Flammeovirga yaeyamensis: one gene and its partner. The protein of the gene in region 2 binds, or shares a complex with, the protein of the main gene of each other region. Links are inferred from orthologs where the notes say so. Each region holds a gene or a part of one and is shown on either strand. Other genes may lie near its edges.

Region 1 (8,828 bases), 4.3 Mb from region 2 along the record:
TCGTCTTTACAATCTAATCTATGATAATAATACAGAGACAAGATTACGTTTTCTTGGTCATGCATTAAAAGAAAATCTAACGTTTTGGCCAGAGTTAAATACTGGTTTCTTTACAGTTTCACAAGACGATAGAGATCACTTTAAATTGCAGTCAGGAGATACAGAGGGATTGGTGAACTATGCACTATCTGTCAACGGAATCAAAATCGCTGCTATTTTTAAAGAAAAAGACGAAAGAGATGGAATTAAAGTATCTCTTCGCTCAATTGGAGATTTTTCTGTTGCCGATTTGGCTGCCGAACATTTTAATGGAGGTGGACACAAAAACGCAGCAGGAGGCCGAGTGGACGGAATGACAATAGATGAGGCAGTAGTCTTGTTTAAGAAAGTTTTAGAAGAGAAACTGAAATAGATTTTTTATTGAACTAAATATGCAAATTACTAAAAAAATTGCAGTAGCTGCCCTTATGTTGGGAGCTGTTGCTTGTGCTAAGAAAACTCCTTCAGGGAAAGAGTTTAAAATTGTTGAAAGCGGAAATGGAGTGAAACCAATCGAAAACAATGTAGTAGAATTTAAATTCAGTATTTCTGATGATAAAGACTCAACATTATTCGAAAACTCTATGATGGGTAGAGGTGAGTACGAAATGTTCGTTCTTCCTCCAGATTCAGTTTTCAAAAAAGCAATTGCTGAAGGTCAACAAATTGATCCAATTATCGAGATGTTAACAATGGCTCACGAGGGTGATTCAACTCAAATGTCTATTGTTGCTAAAGATTTCTTTGGTAAAATGTTACCTCCATTCGTAAAAGACAGCTTAGACGTAGTAAAAGTTGGTCTTCGTATCTCAAGAGTATTTGATAACAGAGAGGACTATACTCAAGTAAAAGAGGCTGAAATGGAAGCAGCTGCTGAAGCACAAAAAGCTACAGACGATAAAGTAATCACTGATTTCTTAACTGAAAACAAAATTGAAGGTGTTCAGAAAACAGAATCAGGTTTATATTACATCATCACTAAAGAAGGTAAAGGTGAGAACCCTACAGCAGGTGATAATGTAAAAGTACACTACACAGGTACATTATTAGATGGTTCTAAATTCGATTCATCTGTAGATCGCGGGCAACCATTACCGTTTGTATTGGGTCAAGGTAGAGTAATCAAAGGTTGGGACGAAGGTATCGCTTTGTTAAACAAAGGGGCTAAAGCTACTTTGTATATCCCTTCTGGATTAGCTTACGGACCAAGAGCAATGGGTGCTCAAATTCCTGCCAATTCTGTTCTTAAATTTGACGTTGAGTTAGTTGACTTCACGAAAGCTGAAACTCCTGCTTCAAAATAATTTAAGGATTAAGATAAGTTTCTTAAATAGACTTATTTAATTATAACATATTTAAATACAGCAGATTTACCACTGTCAAGAGTGGTAAATTTGTTGTCATACAATAGGGTAGATTTGTATTCCTCTAATTTGAGGTGAAATGATTGAAATCTAATTTAATAAAACCTACTTATCTTATGAACAATACTTACAACAAGTTCTTTAAATTTATTGCATCTGCAGGCTTCTTATTAGCCTTATCAGGATGTCTTAAAAATGACATTGTCGATTACGTAGCTCAGGATACTCAAACCCTGGAAAACTACTTGAACGATAATGATATTGAGTATTTCAAAACTTCATCATTAGGTTCAGGTTACGGAGTATACATTACTCCTAACGCGGGAATCCTTTTCCCACCTGCTAAACCAGACGAAAGTGGTCATGATACACGTATTATTGAAACTACTCTAGACCTTAGAAGATTTGATCAATCGCTTATCGGTAACGAACAAGTTGATACTGATCCTGATAACTTGGTTACACAAGTTTTCTTAAAAGATTCTACATATACTTTTGCAATGCGTAGAGGTGCAATTTGCTTAGGCTACATGGATGCAGTAATTAATCTAAATGGTATTGAAGTACCAGAAAGAGTTTATATTCCATCTTATTTAGCATTTGGAGGTACGGCTTCTACAGGTATTGGATTAGAATTCAATGATATTGTTACAGCTGAGAATCTAAAAATTAAAGCTGTGAGAAATGTGTACACTCAAGCAGAACACGAAAAGCAATTGGCAATTACTTATGCAAAAGATTCTTTAGGGATTAATGTAGATGTATCAGATACTTTATTCACAAACAAATCTATTGTTGAAGAAGAATATGGTAAAGATGGTCAATTACTTGAGTTACCAGATTACATCGTTAAAAAGGTAGTAACAGAAGGATCAGGTGATGTGATTGCAGCAGGAGATACAGTTAATGTTCGTTACGAAGGTAAATTTATCGGTGTAACATCGCCTAATAGAGAAAATATCGTATTTGATTCTAATGAAGATGCTGATTCTCCATTAAATGTTGTAGTTTACGAAAGTAGTAAAGATGCTAATGATAGCAACGCTTCATCTCAAGTAATTAATGGTTGGTACAAAGCATTAAGAACAATGAAAAAAGGAGAAACTGCTATCTTTGTATTACCATCGCATACTGCGTATTGGGATACTGGTGATAACGCACAAACTTTTGATTTGTTCAAAAAAATCCGTCCTTTCAAAACGTTGGTTTTTGAAATCACTGTGGAAGCAGACGAAGATTAATAAAATCAGTCAATTTTTATAAAACTATGCAAATTCGCATTCCATATTTATTTTTAGTATTCGCTGCTTGTTTCAGCATCTTTTCTTGTACAACAAAAACGGAAGTACTTGAAGAAATAAACGAAGAAGCTGCCGAAGATTTTTTAATCAGACAATACATTGTTGCGGATAGTGTATTTGTTGCAGATAATGATAGCGAAGTAGATCAATACTTTAAGTTTGGTGTGTATATGACATCAACTGGTACGACTACTGGAGAGCCTATTAACCCGGATAGAAAAATCTCTTTTGGTGATTCTATTCACGTAACTTATACGGGTTGGGTAATGGGACCTGAAGCTGTTCCTTTTGATAGTAATGTTTTAACAGGTGTTCCTTTTGAAATAGTACTTGGAAAAACTTCTGTTATCGAAGGGTGGAATATTGCATTGTTTGAAATGCACGAGCATGAAAAAACGAAGGTAGTCATTCCTTCAACTTATGGATACGGTGTGGCCGGGAGTCCTCCAAGTATTCCAGGTAGATCATCATTAGTATTTACCATGCAAGTGGATAGTTTATGGAAAACAGACGAACAATAAAGTCTAAGAAATAAATGAAAAACCGAAGAAAACTCTGATTTTCTTCGGTTTTTTTTGCTTCATAGTAAAAAATGTGAATAATCATATATATCTTCTATCTAGTAACTATTGAAAATCGTTTAATTACATTAAATTTGTTGCGATTATCTAAGCACTAAAATAGGTAGTCAGTTCAATCGTTAAGATCATACAATTAAAATACATATATGTTAGATTCCATAACCAAATTATTTTCAAAGGTTTTTGGTACAAAATCAGAAAGGGACCTAAAGAAAATTACCCCTTATCTTGATAAAATTAATACTGAATATCAAAAGCTTCAAAATATTTCCGATGATGAGTTAAGAGCTAAGACTGCTTATTTCATCGATTATATTGAGCAAGGATTACAAGGTATCGACAAGCAAATTGGTGATTTAAAAGAGTCAGTTGAAAACGATCCAAAATTGGATTTGGCTTTCAAGGACAAAGCTTTTAAAGATATTGATAAGCTAAAGAAAGACCGAAATGAGAAATTAGAAGAAATTTTAATGGACCTTTTACCTCAAGCGTTTGCTGTAGTAAAAGAAACAGGTCGTAGATATACAGAAAATAAAGCAATAACTGTTACTGCATCGGATTATGACCGTGAAATGGCGGCAAAATACGAGAACGTAACCATCGATGGAGATAAAGCTACTTGGTCAAACAAGTGGTTGGCTGCAGGTAACGAAGTAGAATGGAACATGATCCACTACGATGTACAGTTATTGGGTGGTATTTTCCTTCACCAAGGTAAAGTAGGTGAAATGATGACGGGTGAAGGTAAAACACTCGTAGGTACATTGCCAGCTTACCTTAACGCATTGGCTAAGCGTGGTGTTCACGTTGTAACTGTGAACGACTACCTTGCAAAGCGTGACTCGGAATGGAATGCTCCTTTATTCCAATTCCATGGTTTATCGGTAGATTGTATCGATAAGCACCAACCAAACTCTGAATCAAGAAGAAAAGCATATCGTTCTGATATCACTTATGGTACAAACAACGAATTCGGTTTCGATTACCTACGTGATAACATGGCGAGAGATAAGGACGATCTAGTGCAAAGAGAGCATCACTTTGCCATGATTGATGAGGTCGACTCTGTTCTTATTGACGACGCTCGTACTCCTTTGATTATCTCAGGTCCTGTACCTAAAGGCGATCAACAAGAAGAGTTTGCTGAATTAAGACCTAAAGTTCAAACATTGGTAGATGAGCAACGTAAGCAGGCTCAAAAAATGTTGAACGAGGCAAAGAAATTGATCAAAGAAGGTGATAAGACTCAAGGTGGTTTACAATTACTAAGAGTACATAGATCACTTCCAAAATATAAACCTCTAATTAAATTCCTTGGTGAAGAAGGAATGAAGCAATTGCTTCAAAAAGTGGAAGGCGAATACATGCAAGACAATAACCGTCGTATGCCTGAAGCGGATGAGCCTTTGTTATTCGTGATTGAGGAAAAGAACAATAGTGTGGAGCTGACTGAAAAAGGTATCAAAACCGTAACAGGTCACAACTCTCCAGACTTCTTTATTTTACCTGACTTGGCAACAGGTATTGGTAAAATTGAAAATGATCCTGAGATGGAAGACGAAGCTAAAATTGAAGCAAAAGATGCTTTGATTGCGGACTTCGATACGAAATCTCAACGTATTCACTTAATGAAACAATTGCTTAAGGCTTATACTTTATTCGAAAAAGATGTAGACTACATCTTAGTAGACAATAAAGTGAAAATCGTCGATGAGCAAACAGGTCGTGTGATGGAAGGACGTCGTTATTCTGACGGTCTTCACCAGGCACTAGAAGCAAAAGAAAACGTAAAAATCGAAGATGCTACTCAGACGTATGCAACAGTAACGCTTCAAAACTACTTCCGCATGTACCATAAATTAACAGGTATGACGGGTACGGCAATTACTGAAGCAGGTGAATTCTGGGAAATCTACGAATTGGATGTAGTAACAGTTCCAACTCACCGTCCGATTGTTCGTGCGGATAGAGAGGATTTTGTTTACAAAACTGTTCGTGAGAAATTCAACGCTGTAGCTGAAGAAGTATTGAAGTTGGTAGAACAAGGACGTCCAGTGCTTGTGGGTACAACTTCAGTAGAAAACTCAGAGATCATGTCTCGTATGTTGAAGATGAGAGGTATTGAGCACCAAGTCTTAAACGCGAAACAACACGGTCGTGAAGCAGAGGTTGTAGCCAAAGCAGGTCAGTCAGGTGCAGTAACTATTGCAACCAACATGGCAGGTCGTGGTACGGATATTAAGTTACCTGTAGAAGTAAAAGAAGCAGGTGGTTTAGCAATTATCGGTACATCACGTCATGAATCACGTCGTGTAGACCGTCAGCTTAGAGGTCGTTCAGGTCGTCAAGGTGATCCAGGATCGTCTCAATTCTTCGTTTCATTGGAAGATAACTTGATGCGTTTGTTCGGTTCTGATCGTATTGCATCTGTAATGGATAGATTAGGTTTGGAAGAGGGTGAAGTAATTCAGCACTCAATGATTACTAAATCTATCGAAAGAGCACAAAGAAAAGTAGAGGAAAACAACTTTGCTATTCGTAAACGTCTACTAGAATATGATGACGTGATGAACTACCAAAGAGAGGTAATCTACCGTCGTCGTAGAAATGCTTTATTTGGAGATCGTCTTCAAGTAGATATCATGAACTCATTCTTTGATGTTTGTGTAAATATCTCAGAAACTCACGTAGGTAACTACGAAGGATTCAAGTTAGATGCTTTAAAAATTCTTGGTGTAACCACTCAGATTAGTGAAGAAGGATTCCAGGAACATAATGAAGAGTATTTAACTCAAGAATTATACAAAGAAGCATTAGAGCATTACAAGGCGAAAAATACATCGATTTGGGAGAAAGCAAAACCAATCTTCGAAAAAGTAAAAGAAGAAAGAGGTGGAGTAGTTGAAAACATCGTGATGCCATTTACGGATGGTAACAGAATGTTCCAAATCAATGTAAACCTTGAGAAAGCATTATCTTCTGACGGAGATGAGGTGAGTGCCGCTTTAGGTCAAAGTGCTACTTTAGCAGTAATCGACCACTTGTGGAAAGATCACTTACGTGAAATGGACGAGTTGAAACAACAAGTTCAAAACGCCGTTCACGAACAAAAAGATCCATTATTGATCTATAAATTTGAATCATTTGAGTTGTTCAAGTCATTCTTGGCAGAAGTAAACGACGAGATTATCTCGTTCTTATCAAAAGCTAGAATTCCTGTACAAGAGCAACCTCCTATGCCAGCGGCTCCTCAACAGCCAAGACGTCCTGAACCACAAGTGACAGCGTCGAAAGCAGAAGCAGGTTCGGCTTTAGGAAATGATCCAAAACCTCAACAAGGTGAGGGTGTTCCTCCACAAGCACCGAGAGGTCCTGTAGAGGTGGTGAAGCCTAGACACAGTGATAAAACATACCAAAGAAACGACCGTGTGACTGTAAAGTATCAAGACGGTACGGTAAAAGAAGGTGTGAAATACAAAACTGTTGAGGTGGATGTAGAAAAAGGAAACTGCGTGATTTTAGAATCATAGTCGTTCAAAAATATATATTCAGGAGTGGACTCTTAGGAGAATCCACTCCTGTTTTACATTCAAACTCCATAGAAAATAGAATATTATCTGATCATTATTATGAAGTTACTCTTACGATTTTTTTTAGTTGGTTTATTTTTAGGAGCAATAAGCTGTAAACCTTCTCAAACCACGACCACTTCTTCGGCAGATTTAATTGATACTGATTTTTCGAAATACATGCCAACCCCAGAAAAAGTGGAAGCTTCAAAACCTCAAGAAGTGGAAGAAACGGTAACGTCTACTACTTTGCCTACAGGTGATGTAAATGAAGAGGTCAATACTATTTTAGGAGATTTATCTTCAAGAGATTTAGGTGGTATTCCTATCTATAGAATATTAGTGTATTCGGGTAGAGATAGAGCTAGAGCAGAAGATGTAGTGTATAACCTTAAAGAAAGATTTGGCAACTACGAAGTTGACCTTACTTTCGAGCAACCGAACTATAAAGTGAAAGCAGGTTACTACTACGATAGATTAACAGCTCATGCTGAGCACACAAAAATAAAAAAGAAATATAGAACAGCTTTTCTTCTAAAGGAAAAAATGGATGTAAAAGATGTTCAATCTCGTATCGATAGAGCTGAAGCTAGAAAAGAAGCTGCAGAATTAGGCGAAGACGAGAAAGAAAGTAATGATTAATTGATCATCAAATAGTTGGTGGTTATACTATAGTTTAACTGAAGAAGGTCTTAATGATGTTCTTCAGTTATTTTTTTATCAAGACTTACACACTAATCATATAAACATTTTGAAAGCACTCACATTTTCATCATTCGGTTCACCTGATGTTCTAGAATACATCGATCTTCCAAAACCATCTATCAAAAAGGGAGAAGTTTTACTTAAAAATGAAGCGATAGGTTTAAACTATGCAGATGTTTACCGTAGAAAAGGAAACTATCATTTAAAGGGAAATCCACCCTATTTAGCAGGTTATGAAGGGGGAGGAACAGTAGTAGAATCAAAATCAGAACTTTATAAAGTAGGCGATAAATTAGCTTACGCTGATGTCCCTTTTGCAAATGCCGAATACATTGTGGTTCCAGAAACGCATGCTATTCCTTTACCCAAAGAAATTGATATTCAATTGGCAGCATCTGTACTTCTCCAAGGTTTGACGGCACATTACCTTTCAAAAGACAGTCATGATGTCCAAGAAGGAGAATATGTGTTGGTACATGCCGCCTCAGGAGGAGTGGGACAAATTCTTACGCAAATCTGTAAAGCAAAAGGTGGTATTGTCATTGGCTTAACAAGAAGTGCTGATAAGTTACAAACCATTATTGATTGTGATGCGGATCATGCAGTTCAGTTAGACGAAAACTGGAAAGCTAAAGTAATGGAGATTACGAATCAGAAAGGTGTAGATGTAGTTTTCGATAGCGTTGGAGTTACTTTAGAAGACAGTTTTGAAGTCACCAAAGAATGTGGTCATGTGGTTTTTTACGGGATGAGTGGAGGAGATCCAAAGCCAGTAGACCCGAGAATGTTGATGGATACAAGTAAAACTTTAACTGGGGGTGATTTATGGAGCTATTTGATCAATCAAGAAGAAAGGCTTCAAAGGTCTAAAGAATTGTTTGATATGATTTCCAATGGATCTGTCAAAATCAAAAAGCCAGTAGAATTTAGTTTATCTGATGGAAAAGCAGCTCACGAATTTCTTGAATCAGGAAAAAGTTCGAGTAAAGTGTTATTGATTCCAGATCAAGAATAAAAAATATCAAAAATAAATCCCCTTGAAAAATCATTTTTCAAGGGGATTTTATTTTCAGAAGCAGTGGCTTCTGCCATTTATTTCTTTTTATTGGATTGACGAATGGATGAGGCGATATCATCCCAAACAGGAGAAGGTATTGCATCTAAATGATTGAATTCTCCGGCTCCTTTTAACCACTCACCTCCATCAATAGTCACCACTTCTCCATTCATATACGCAGAGAAATCTGACATTAGATAGGCTGCTAAATT
Region 2 (7,796 bases):
AGGGCCTCTACGATCGTACCGTCTTGGGTAATATTAGATTGTTTTGGCATTTGATATTATTTTAATTAAAATGGATATACTTCCTCGATGTACTTGAATGTTGTCAACACTTCTGTTTCACCATTAACAATAGCAACAGTGTGTTCATAATGAGCTGAAGGTTTACGATCTCTCGTACGGATTGTCCAACCATCGTTGTCTTGAGTAATTGCTCTTGTACCTAAATTAATCATAGGTTCAATTGCGATAACTAATCCATCTTTGATTTTTAATCCTCTACCTCTTTTCCCATAGTTAGGTACTTCTGGTTTTTCATGTAGGTGTCTACCTAAACCATGACCAACCAATTCTCTAACGACTCCGTAACCGTGCATTTCAGCGTGTTGTTGAACTGCAAAGCTCACATCACCAATTCTGTTATTGACTTTACAAGCATCAATTCCTTTATAAAGTGATTCCTTAGTAACCTTTAAAAGTTTCATTACTTCAGGATCCACATCACCCACTGGGTAAGTGTATGCACTATCAGAATGAAACTCATTTAAAAGTACTCCGCAATCAATAGAGATTACGTCACCACTTTTCAACTCATAATCGGAAGGGATACCGTGTACAATAACGTCATTTAATGACATGCACAAAGTGTTTGGGAACCCATTATAATTCAAGAACGAGGGGTGAGCCCCATTGTCCATGATAAAATCATGAGCGATTTTATCAATAGCACTAAGGCTTACCCCTTCATTAATATTCTTGGCGATTTCACCATGCGTTCTGCCGAGTAAATCAGCACTAACACGCATTAGTTCTATCTCTTCTTCTGTTTTGTAGTATACCATTAGACTGTTGCCACGTTTTGGCGTCCTTTGATATTCCCAGACTTCATCATTGAATCATAATTTTGCATAAGCAAGTATGATTCGATTTGCTGAAGAGTATCTAAGATAACACCCACCATGATAATAAGTGATGTACCACCATAGAATCTAGAAAAACCTGCACTAACACCCAACATACTAGCAAAAGCTGGCAAAATTGCCACAACTGCTAAATATACTGCTGAAGGTAATGTGATTCTATCTAGAATCCAGCTAATGAAGTTTGAAGTTTCCTCACCTGGTTTCACATTTGGTACAAATGCATTGTTTCTCTTTAAGTCTTCTGCCATTTGATCAGGGTTGATCGTAATCGCCGTATAGAAATACGTGAACACTAAAATTAAAATTGCAAATGTCAAATTGTAAGCTAATGATGTGAAGTCAGCAAAATTTTGCTGAATCCATCTCGCATTATCACTTTGATCTGCCCAAATGCCTGCAATCATAGAAGGAAGGAACATTAATGATTGTGCGAAAATGATAGGCATCACGTTCGCAGCATTCACTTTTAATGGAATGTAAGAACGTTGGCCAGTAGCCAAAGTACGTTTCTTACCTCCAGCACCTACTACCTGACGTGCATATTGCACAGGTACCTTACGAACAGCTGCGTTCAATAGAACAACACCCATTACAATAAAGAACAAAGTAACAAGTTCAGCAACAAATAAAATGTTTTGATCTAATTGATCTACTTCTTGATACAATGCTACAGGTAAGCCAGAAATGATACCGATCATGATTAACATGGAGATACCATTACCAATTCCTTTTTCAGTGATTTTTTCACCAAGCCACATACAGAAAATTGTACCCGCAGTCATAATTAATATGGATGCTGGGTAGAATAATGACTGTTTGATGACGATTGCCTCTGTAGGGATCGTAGAATATAAATATCCTGATCCTTGGAAGAGTGTAATCACGATCGTCAAAACACGCGTAATTTGGTTAATTCGTTTACGACCAGATTCTCCTTCCTTTTGCATACGCTGGAAGTAAGGCACTGCCATGCTCAACAATTGGATCACAATGGATGCCGAAATGTAAGGCATGATACCCAAGGCAAAAATAGAAGCTCTAGAGAATGACCCGCCTAAAAAGACGTTTAACATTCCTAGAATTCCATCTGTTTGATCTGCAAGTTCTGCAGGGTTAACGCCGGGCAGTACGATATACGATCCCAATCTGAAAATCGCTAGGAGCGCAAGAGTGAATAAAATTCTGTTTCTTAGCTCCTCGATTGAAAAAATGTTCTTCAGTGTCTTGACAAACTTGTTCATAGCTTCTTACAATGTAATCGCTTTTCCGCCTGCTTTTTCGATTGCCTCTTTAGCAGATGCAGAGAAAGCGTTCGCCGAAATCTCTACTGTTGCAGTTAGTTCGCCATTACCAAGAACTTTAACTTTGCCGTTCTTAGAAATAACTCCTAACTCCACGAATGTCTCTAACGCGAAAGTAGTAATACCTTTCTCATCAGCGATCTTTTGGATATTTTCCAAGTTGATCGGAGTATACTCTACTCTGAATGGAGATTTGAAGCCAAATTTAGGCACGCGACGTTGTAGTGGCATTTGACCTCCTTCGAAGCCAAACTTCTGGCTATAACCAGAACGCGACTTAGCACCTTTGTGACCACGTGTTGACGTGCCACCACGGCCTGAGCCTTGTCCACGACCTACGCGCTTATTTTGGCGTACTTTACCACCTTTCGCAGGACTTAGTGTATGCAGTTTCATGACTGTTTCCTAATTAATACCTTTTAAAGTACTAATGCTTTATGCAAAAGTACAAAGAAATTACAACTCTTCAACGCTGATTAGGTGATCAACTGCTTTTACCATGCCTAAAATCTGTGGATTAACATCTTTTTCGACAGTTTTGTTGATTTTTCCTAACCCTAACGCCTTGATTGTGCGTTTTTGTCTTTCAGGACGACCGATCAACGATCTAACCTGAGTAATACGGATCTTTGCCATAACTAGATTAAATATTTGATTAGCCGTTAAAAACTTTGCTTAATTTCACGCCGCGTTGCTCAGCTACCATGCGTGGATCACGCATTTTAAGTAGCGCATCAAAAGTTGCTTTAACCACGTTGTGTGGGTTAGAAGAACCTTGTGATTTCGCTAATACGTCGTGTACACCTGCTGATTCAAGAACTGCACGCATCGCACCACCTGCGATAACACCAGTACCTGCAGATGCAGGTTTGATTAGCACGCGTCCGCCACCGAATTTACCTTTTTGAGGGTGAGGAACAGTACCTTTAAGTACTGGTACCTTCATTAGGTTTTTCTTAGCGTCTTCGATGCCTTTAGTGATTGCGTCAGTTACCTCGTTGGCTTTACCCAAACCATAACCAGCAACGCCGTCACCGTTACCTACAACTACGATCGCAGAAAAGCTGAAGCGTCTACCGCCTTTTACTACCTTAGCTACACGCTTGATAGCAACAACTTTTTCTGTAAGCTCTAGATCAGCTGATTTTACTTTTGTTACGTTTTGTTTCATCTCTGACAACTCTTTAGAATTTCAAACCACCTTCTCTAGCACCTTCTGCTAACGCTTTCACTTTACCGTGGTAAAGGTAACCGTTACGGTCAAAAATAACCGTTGAAATACCAGCAGCAGTAGCTTTCTCAGCAACCTTTTTGCCTACTTCTGCAGCCAATGTAACGTTAGATGCTTTGCTTTCAGCATTGATCTCACGTGAATCAGAGGCAACAAGAGTACGGCCAGTTTGGTCGTCGATCAACTGCGCATAGATTGCAGTATTACTTTTGTATACAGAGAGTCTAGGGCGTTCAGCTGTACCTGAAATCTTCTTACGAATACCCCTTTTGATTCTCAGTCTTCTCAGATCTTTCTTAGTGGCCATACTTGTTATTTTTTACCAGCAGCTTTACCTGCTTTTCTTCTAATCTCTTCACCAACATACTTCACACCTTTACCTTTGTATGGTTCTGGCTTTCTGAATGAACGGATCTTCGCTGCAACTTGTCCAACCAATTGCTTGTCAACGCCTTCAACGTGTACTACAGGTGGTTGTCCTTTTGCAGTTTCAGCGCTCACTTTGATTTCCGCTGGAACTTGGAAAAGAATTCTGTGTGAATAACCAAGATCAAGGTCCAATAATTGACCTTGTACCGATGCTTTAAAACCGACACCTACTAACTCTAGTGATTTTTTGTATCCTTCAGATACACCAACCACCATGTTTTGAGTCAAGGCTCTATAAAGACCGTGCAAAGAGCGGTGGTCTTTATGATCTGAAGGACGTACGAAACGTACTTCTGAACCTTCTACCTCGATAGCGATGTCTTTGTTGATTTCCTGTTGCAATTCTCCTTTAGGTCCTTTTACAACGATTAAGTTGTCGTTAAGTTTTACCTCAACACCCGCTGGGATTGAAACTGGCTTTTTACCAATTCTTGACATGGTTTCTCAAATTAGGGCTTAAGGCTTCCTACTAGGGAAGCGGTCAGCCGTTATATTAAAGTATTGTACTAATATTTTATTAGTATACGTAGCAAAGTACTTCGCCACCTACATTTTGTTCACGTGCTTCTTTGTCAGTCATCACACCTTTCGAAGTTGAAAGGATTGCGATACCTAAACCATTAAGTACACGTGGCATGTTCTTAGCGCTAGCATACTTACGTAGACCTGGACGTGAAACACGTTCCAAATCAACAACCGCAGGTTGCTTAGTCACTGGATGATACTTCAATGCGATTTTAATCACACCTTGAGTGTTTACACCATCCTCGAACTTGTAGCCTTGAACGAAGCCTTTGTCATGCAGCACCTTAGTCATCTGCTTCTTAATGTTTGAAGCAGGTACTTCTACGATACGCTTGTTAGCGCTAATCGCGTTTCTAAGTCTCGTAAGGTAGTCCGCTATAGGATCTGTCATTGCCATTGCTTGCAAATATTTTTACAGCACTCTGTGCCGTAGGTTCCTAAATTAAAATTACCAGCTCGATTTTGTAACGCCTGGGATTTTACCTGCTGATGCCATTTCACGGAATGTAACACGTGAAATACCAAACTTACGCATGTAACCTTTCGGACGTCCAGTTAATTTACAACGATTGTGTAAACGAACCGGTGAAGAGTTCTTAGGAAGAGCATCAAGTCCTTCCCAGTCACCTGCTTCTTTTAACGCTTTGCGCTTCGCTGCATATTTTGCAACTAATCTTTCGCGCTTGCGCTCTCTAGCTTTTATTGCTTCTCTTGCCATAGTTTCTCGTGTTTACTATTTTTTCTTAAAAGGCATTCCAAATAATTTCAGAAGCTCATAAGCTTCCTCATCTGTATTAGCAGAGGTAGTGAACGTGATGTCCATACCTGTCACCTTCTTTACTTGATCAAGTTTGATCTCTGGGAAGATGATTTGCTCTTTTACACCTAAAGTATAGTTACCACGACCATCCAATTTATCCTTGATACCTTGGAAGTCACGCTCACGAGGAATAGCAATAGTAATCAAACGATCTAAGAATTGATACATTCTGTCACCTCTTAATGTTACGCGAGCGCCGATTGGCATATCTTCACGTAATTTGAAGTTTGAGATTGATTTCTTAGACATCGTAGGTACTGCTTTCTGACCTGCAATAGTAGATAATTCTTCTACTGCGATGTCTACAAGTTTTTTATCTGCAACTGCCTCACCAACACCTCTGTTGATGATAATTTTCTCCAATTTTGGAACTTGCATTACAGACTTGTAGCTGAAACGTTCCTTTAATGCTGGAACGATTTCCTCTTGGTATTTGTCCTTTAATCTTGTCGCTGTAGCCATTAGTCGATAAATTTTCCAGTGTTCTTAGAATATCTTTTCAACTTACCGTTTTCGTCAAGCTTACGACCTACGCGAGTAGCGTTACCCGATTCTGGGTCGATCAACTTAATGTTTGAAACGTGAATTGGTGCTTCCATTTGCTTAACACCACCTTCTGGCTTTTCAGCCGTAGGTTTAACGTGTTTAGTAACCATATTCACACCTTCAACGATGGCACGCTCCTTCTCACGGTCAACTGTAAGTACAACTCCCTCTTTGCCTTTATTTTCGCCAGAGATTATTGTTACTTTGTCGCCTTTTTTGATATGGAATTTTCTATTCATAACTCTTAGAGTACCTCAGGTGCTAACGAAACGATTTTCATAAATTGCTTCTCACGAAGCTCTCTTGCGACTGGTCCGAAGATACGAGTACCTCTTGGCTCGTCTTGCGCGTTCAATAGAACTGCTGCATTGTCTTCGAAACGAATGTAAGAACCGTCCTTTCTACGAACTTCTTTTTTAGTTCTTACAACAACCGCTCTAGATACAGTCCCTTTCTTAACATTTGAAGAAGGGATCGCTGACTTCACAGAAACGACGATTTTGTCGCCTACAGAAGCGTAACGCTTTTTTGTACCACCCAACACGCGGATACATAGTACCTCTTTTGCGCCTGAGTTATCTGCTACTGACAGTCTTGATTCCTGTTGTATCATTTTCCTATCCTAATAAGGATTCTTTACTTGGTGATTGTAAAATGATTAAATTTTGAAGATGGATAGAAGAACGAATTACTTCGCCTTTTCTACTACCTCCACCAATCTCCAACGCTTACGCGCGCTCAATGGGCGCGTCTCCATAATTCTAACGGTATCTCCGATACCTGCAGTGTTAGTTTCATCATGCGCCATAAACTTCTTAGTCTTCTTAATGTACTTACCGTACATTGGGTGCTTTTGACGTGTTTCCACTTGCACTGTAATAGACTTGTCCATTTTGTCGCTCACTACTACTCCTTGACGCTGCTTTCTGAAGTTTCTTTCCATGATCTTCTTCTATCAGGTATCTTAGTTGTTAACTTTCTCGATAGCTCTTAAAACCATCTTCTTGTTTACAGGCGCTAAAAACGTTGACTTTTGCAAGAACTCTGAGATAGACTCACGAGTTACGTTATCAGCTTTAACCTTTTCCTCCAATTCAACTGTCACTCTAGCGTGCAACTCAGTCTTAAGACGAGCAACTTGCTTTTTAAGTGTTTTCAATTGCATTGGGTTCTCTAGTGGTGATACTGCATGAGCATAAGCAAGATCTTCTAATTGCTTTTGAGAAGTTTTGATGTTCTCTGCAAGCTCTTCCGAAGATAAGCCTTTCACCTGATCCTTTAACTCTTTTGTTTTCATCTCTCAGATTATCCTACGTAGTCTGGTCTGACCACAAACTTCACTTTGATTGGGAGCTTCTGCGCAGCCAATCTCATTGACTCCTGTGCTCTCTCGATTGATACTCCATCAGATTCGAACAAGATTGTTCCGGCTTTCACTGGAGCAACCCAATAAGCAGGGGCACCTTTACCCTTACCCATACGTACCTCGGCTGGCTTTGAAGTAACTGGCTTGTCAGGGAAGATACGAATCCATACCTGACCTTCACGTTTCATCGCACGAGTCATCGCAATACGTGACGCTTCGATTTGACGAGCTGTGATCCAACCTCCTTCAAGTGCCTTCAGACCGAAGCTACCAAAAGAAATGCTATGACCGCGTTGAGCGATGCCATGGCTTCTACTTCTTTCTTTTTGTCTCTTTCTGAACTTGACTCTCTTTGGCTGTAACATTGTTATTCTGTTATTTACCACGCAGGTACTTCCTGCGATATTTTATGTCTAGTGCACAAACATCTCGGAGAACTTGAGCTTGAGTTAGCTAAATTCTTTTAAATAAACAGAATGTATATATCTATCTTAAAATCATTAGGACTTTCGCTCATGTCTAATGAACGTAGTTTCCCGAGGTTTGGATTGCAAAAGTATGACACTTTTTTTTGTAAAACAAGTAGTTAGCAAAAAAAATATCAAAATTTAATATCCTTCACAATCTTAACTTTATGTTTGTTGAATTTGGTTGGGAC

The links.
Region 1: the proteins of secY (region 2) and secA are in contact, whole or in part, in a crystal structure (PDB 3DIN), measured with the Thermotoga maritima proteins. The link is inferred for Flammeovirga yaeyamensis from one-to-one orthologs. Residues at the interface, in WP_004081795.1 of Thermotoga maritima: Glu108, Gly109, Glu110, Glu111, Ala236, Glu237, Arg238, Arg239, Ile240, Thr241, Ile242, Gln243, Tyr244, Ala245, Arg246, Arg247, Val248, Thr249, Gly250, Arg251, Arg252, Val253, Tyr254, Gly256, Ala257, Ser258, Thr259, Tyr260, Leu261, Pro262; in WP_004082002.1 of Thermotoga maritima: Glu261, Ala262, Arg263, Lys300, Ala301, Arg302, Thr303, Ile304, Ile305, Leu323, Tyr324, Asp325, Pro326, Val329, Ser330, Tyr333, Ile336, Lys340, Phe345, Val349, Glu363, Phe364, Tyr374, Ser375, Gly376, Gly377, Glu393, Ile395, Thr482, Ser483.

The regions. Positions count from the first base shown.
Region 1 is NZ_CP076132.1:337,074-345,901, forward strand. What follows is about bases 3,059-7,015. They hold secA (preprotein translocase subunit SecA), read left to right. Parts: upstream 3,059-3,431; coding sequence 3,432-6,815; downstream 6,816-7,015. Other genes in these bases: KMW28_RS01270 (FKBP-type peptidyl-prolyl cis-trans isomerase), read left to right, coding at 3,059-3,225; KMW28_RS01280 (hypothetical protein), read left to right, coding at 6,915-7,015. In the rest of the region: KMW28_RS01255 (DHH family phosphoesterase), read left to right, coding at 1-412; KMW28_RS01260 (FKBP-type peptidyl-prolyl cis-trans isomerase), read left to right, coding at 432-1,343; KMW28_RS01265 (FKBP-type peptidyl-prolyl cis-trans isomerase), read left to right, coding at 1,520-2,644; more of KMW28_RS01270, read left to right, coding at 2,671-3,058; more of KMW28_RS01280, read left to right, coding at 7,016-7,496; KMW28_RS01285 (quinone oxidoreductase family protein), read left to right, coding at 7,606-8,574; KMW28_RS01290 (SDR family oxidoreductase), read right to left, coding at 8,652-8,828. UniProt on the Escherichia coli protein: Required for protein export, interacts with the SecYEG preprotein conducting channel.
Region 2 is NZ_CP076132.1:4,609,040-4,616,835, forward strand. What follows is about bases 1-2,925. They hold secY (preprotein translocase subunit SecY), read right to left. Parts: upstream 2,162-2,925; coding sequence 839-2,161; downstream 1-838. Other genes in these bases: infA (translation initiation factor IF-1), read right to left, coding at 1-50; map (type I methionyl aminopeptidase), read right to left, coding at 66-839; rplO (50S ribosomal protein L15), read right to left, coding at 2,168-2,617; rpmD (50S ribosomal protein L30), read right to left, coding at 2,678-2,857; rpsE (30S ribosomal protein S5), read right to left, coding at 2,877-2,925. Also shown: more of rpsE, read right to left, coding at 2,926-3,392; rplR (50S ribosomal protein L18), read right to left, coding at 3,406-3,759; rplF (50S ribosomal protein L6), read right to left, coding at 3,765-4,319; rpsH (30S ribosomal protein S8), read right to left, coding at 4,399-4,797; rpsN (30S ribosomal protein S14), read right to left, coding at 4,855-5,124; rplE (50S ribosomal protein L5), read right to left, coding at 5,140-5,688; rplX (50S ribosomal protein L24), read right to left, coding at 5,688-6,011; rplN (50S ribosomal protein L14), read right to left, coding at 6,017-6,385; rpsQ (30S ribosomal protein S17), read right to left, coding at 6,461-6,715; rpmC (50S ribosomal protein L29), read right to left, coding at 6,737-7,069; rplP (50S ribosomal protein L16), read right to left, coding at 7,078-7,503. UniProt on the Escherichia coli protein: The central subunit of the protein translocation channel SecYEG. Consists of two halves formed by TMs 1-5 and 6-10.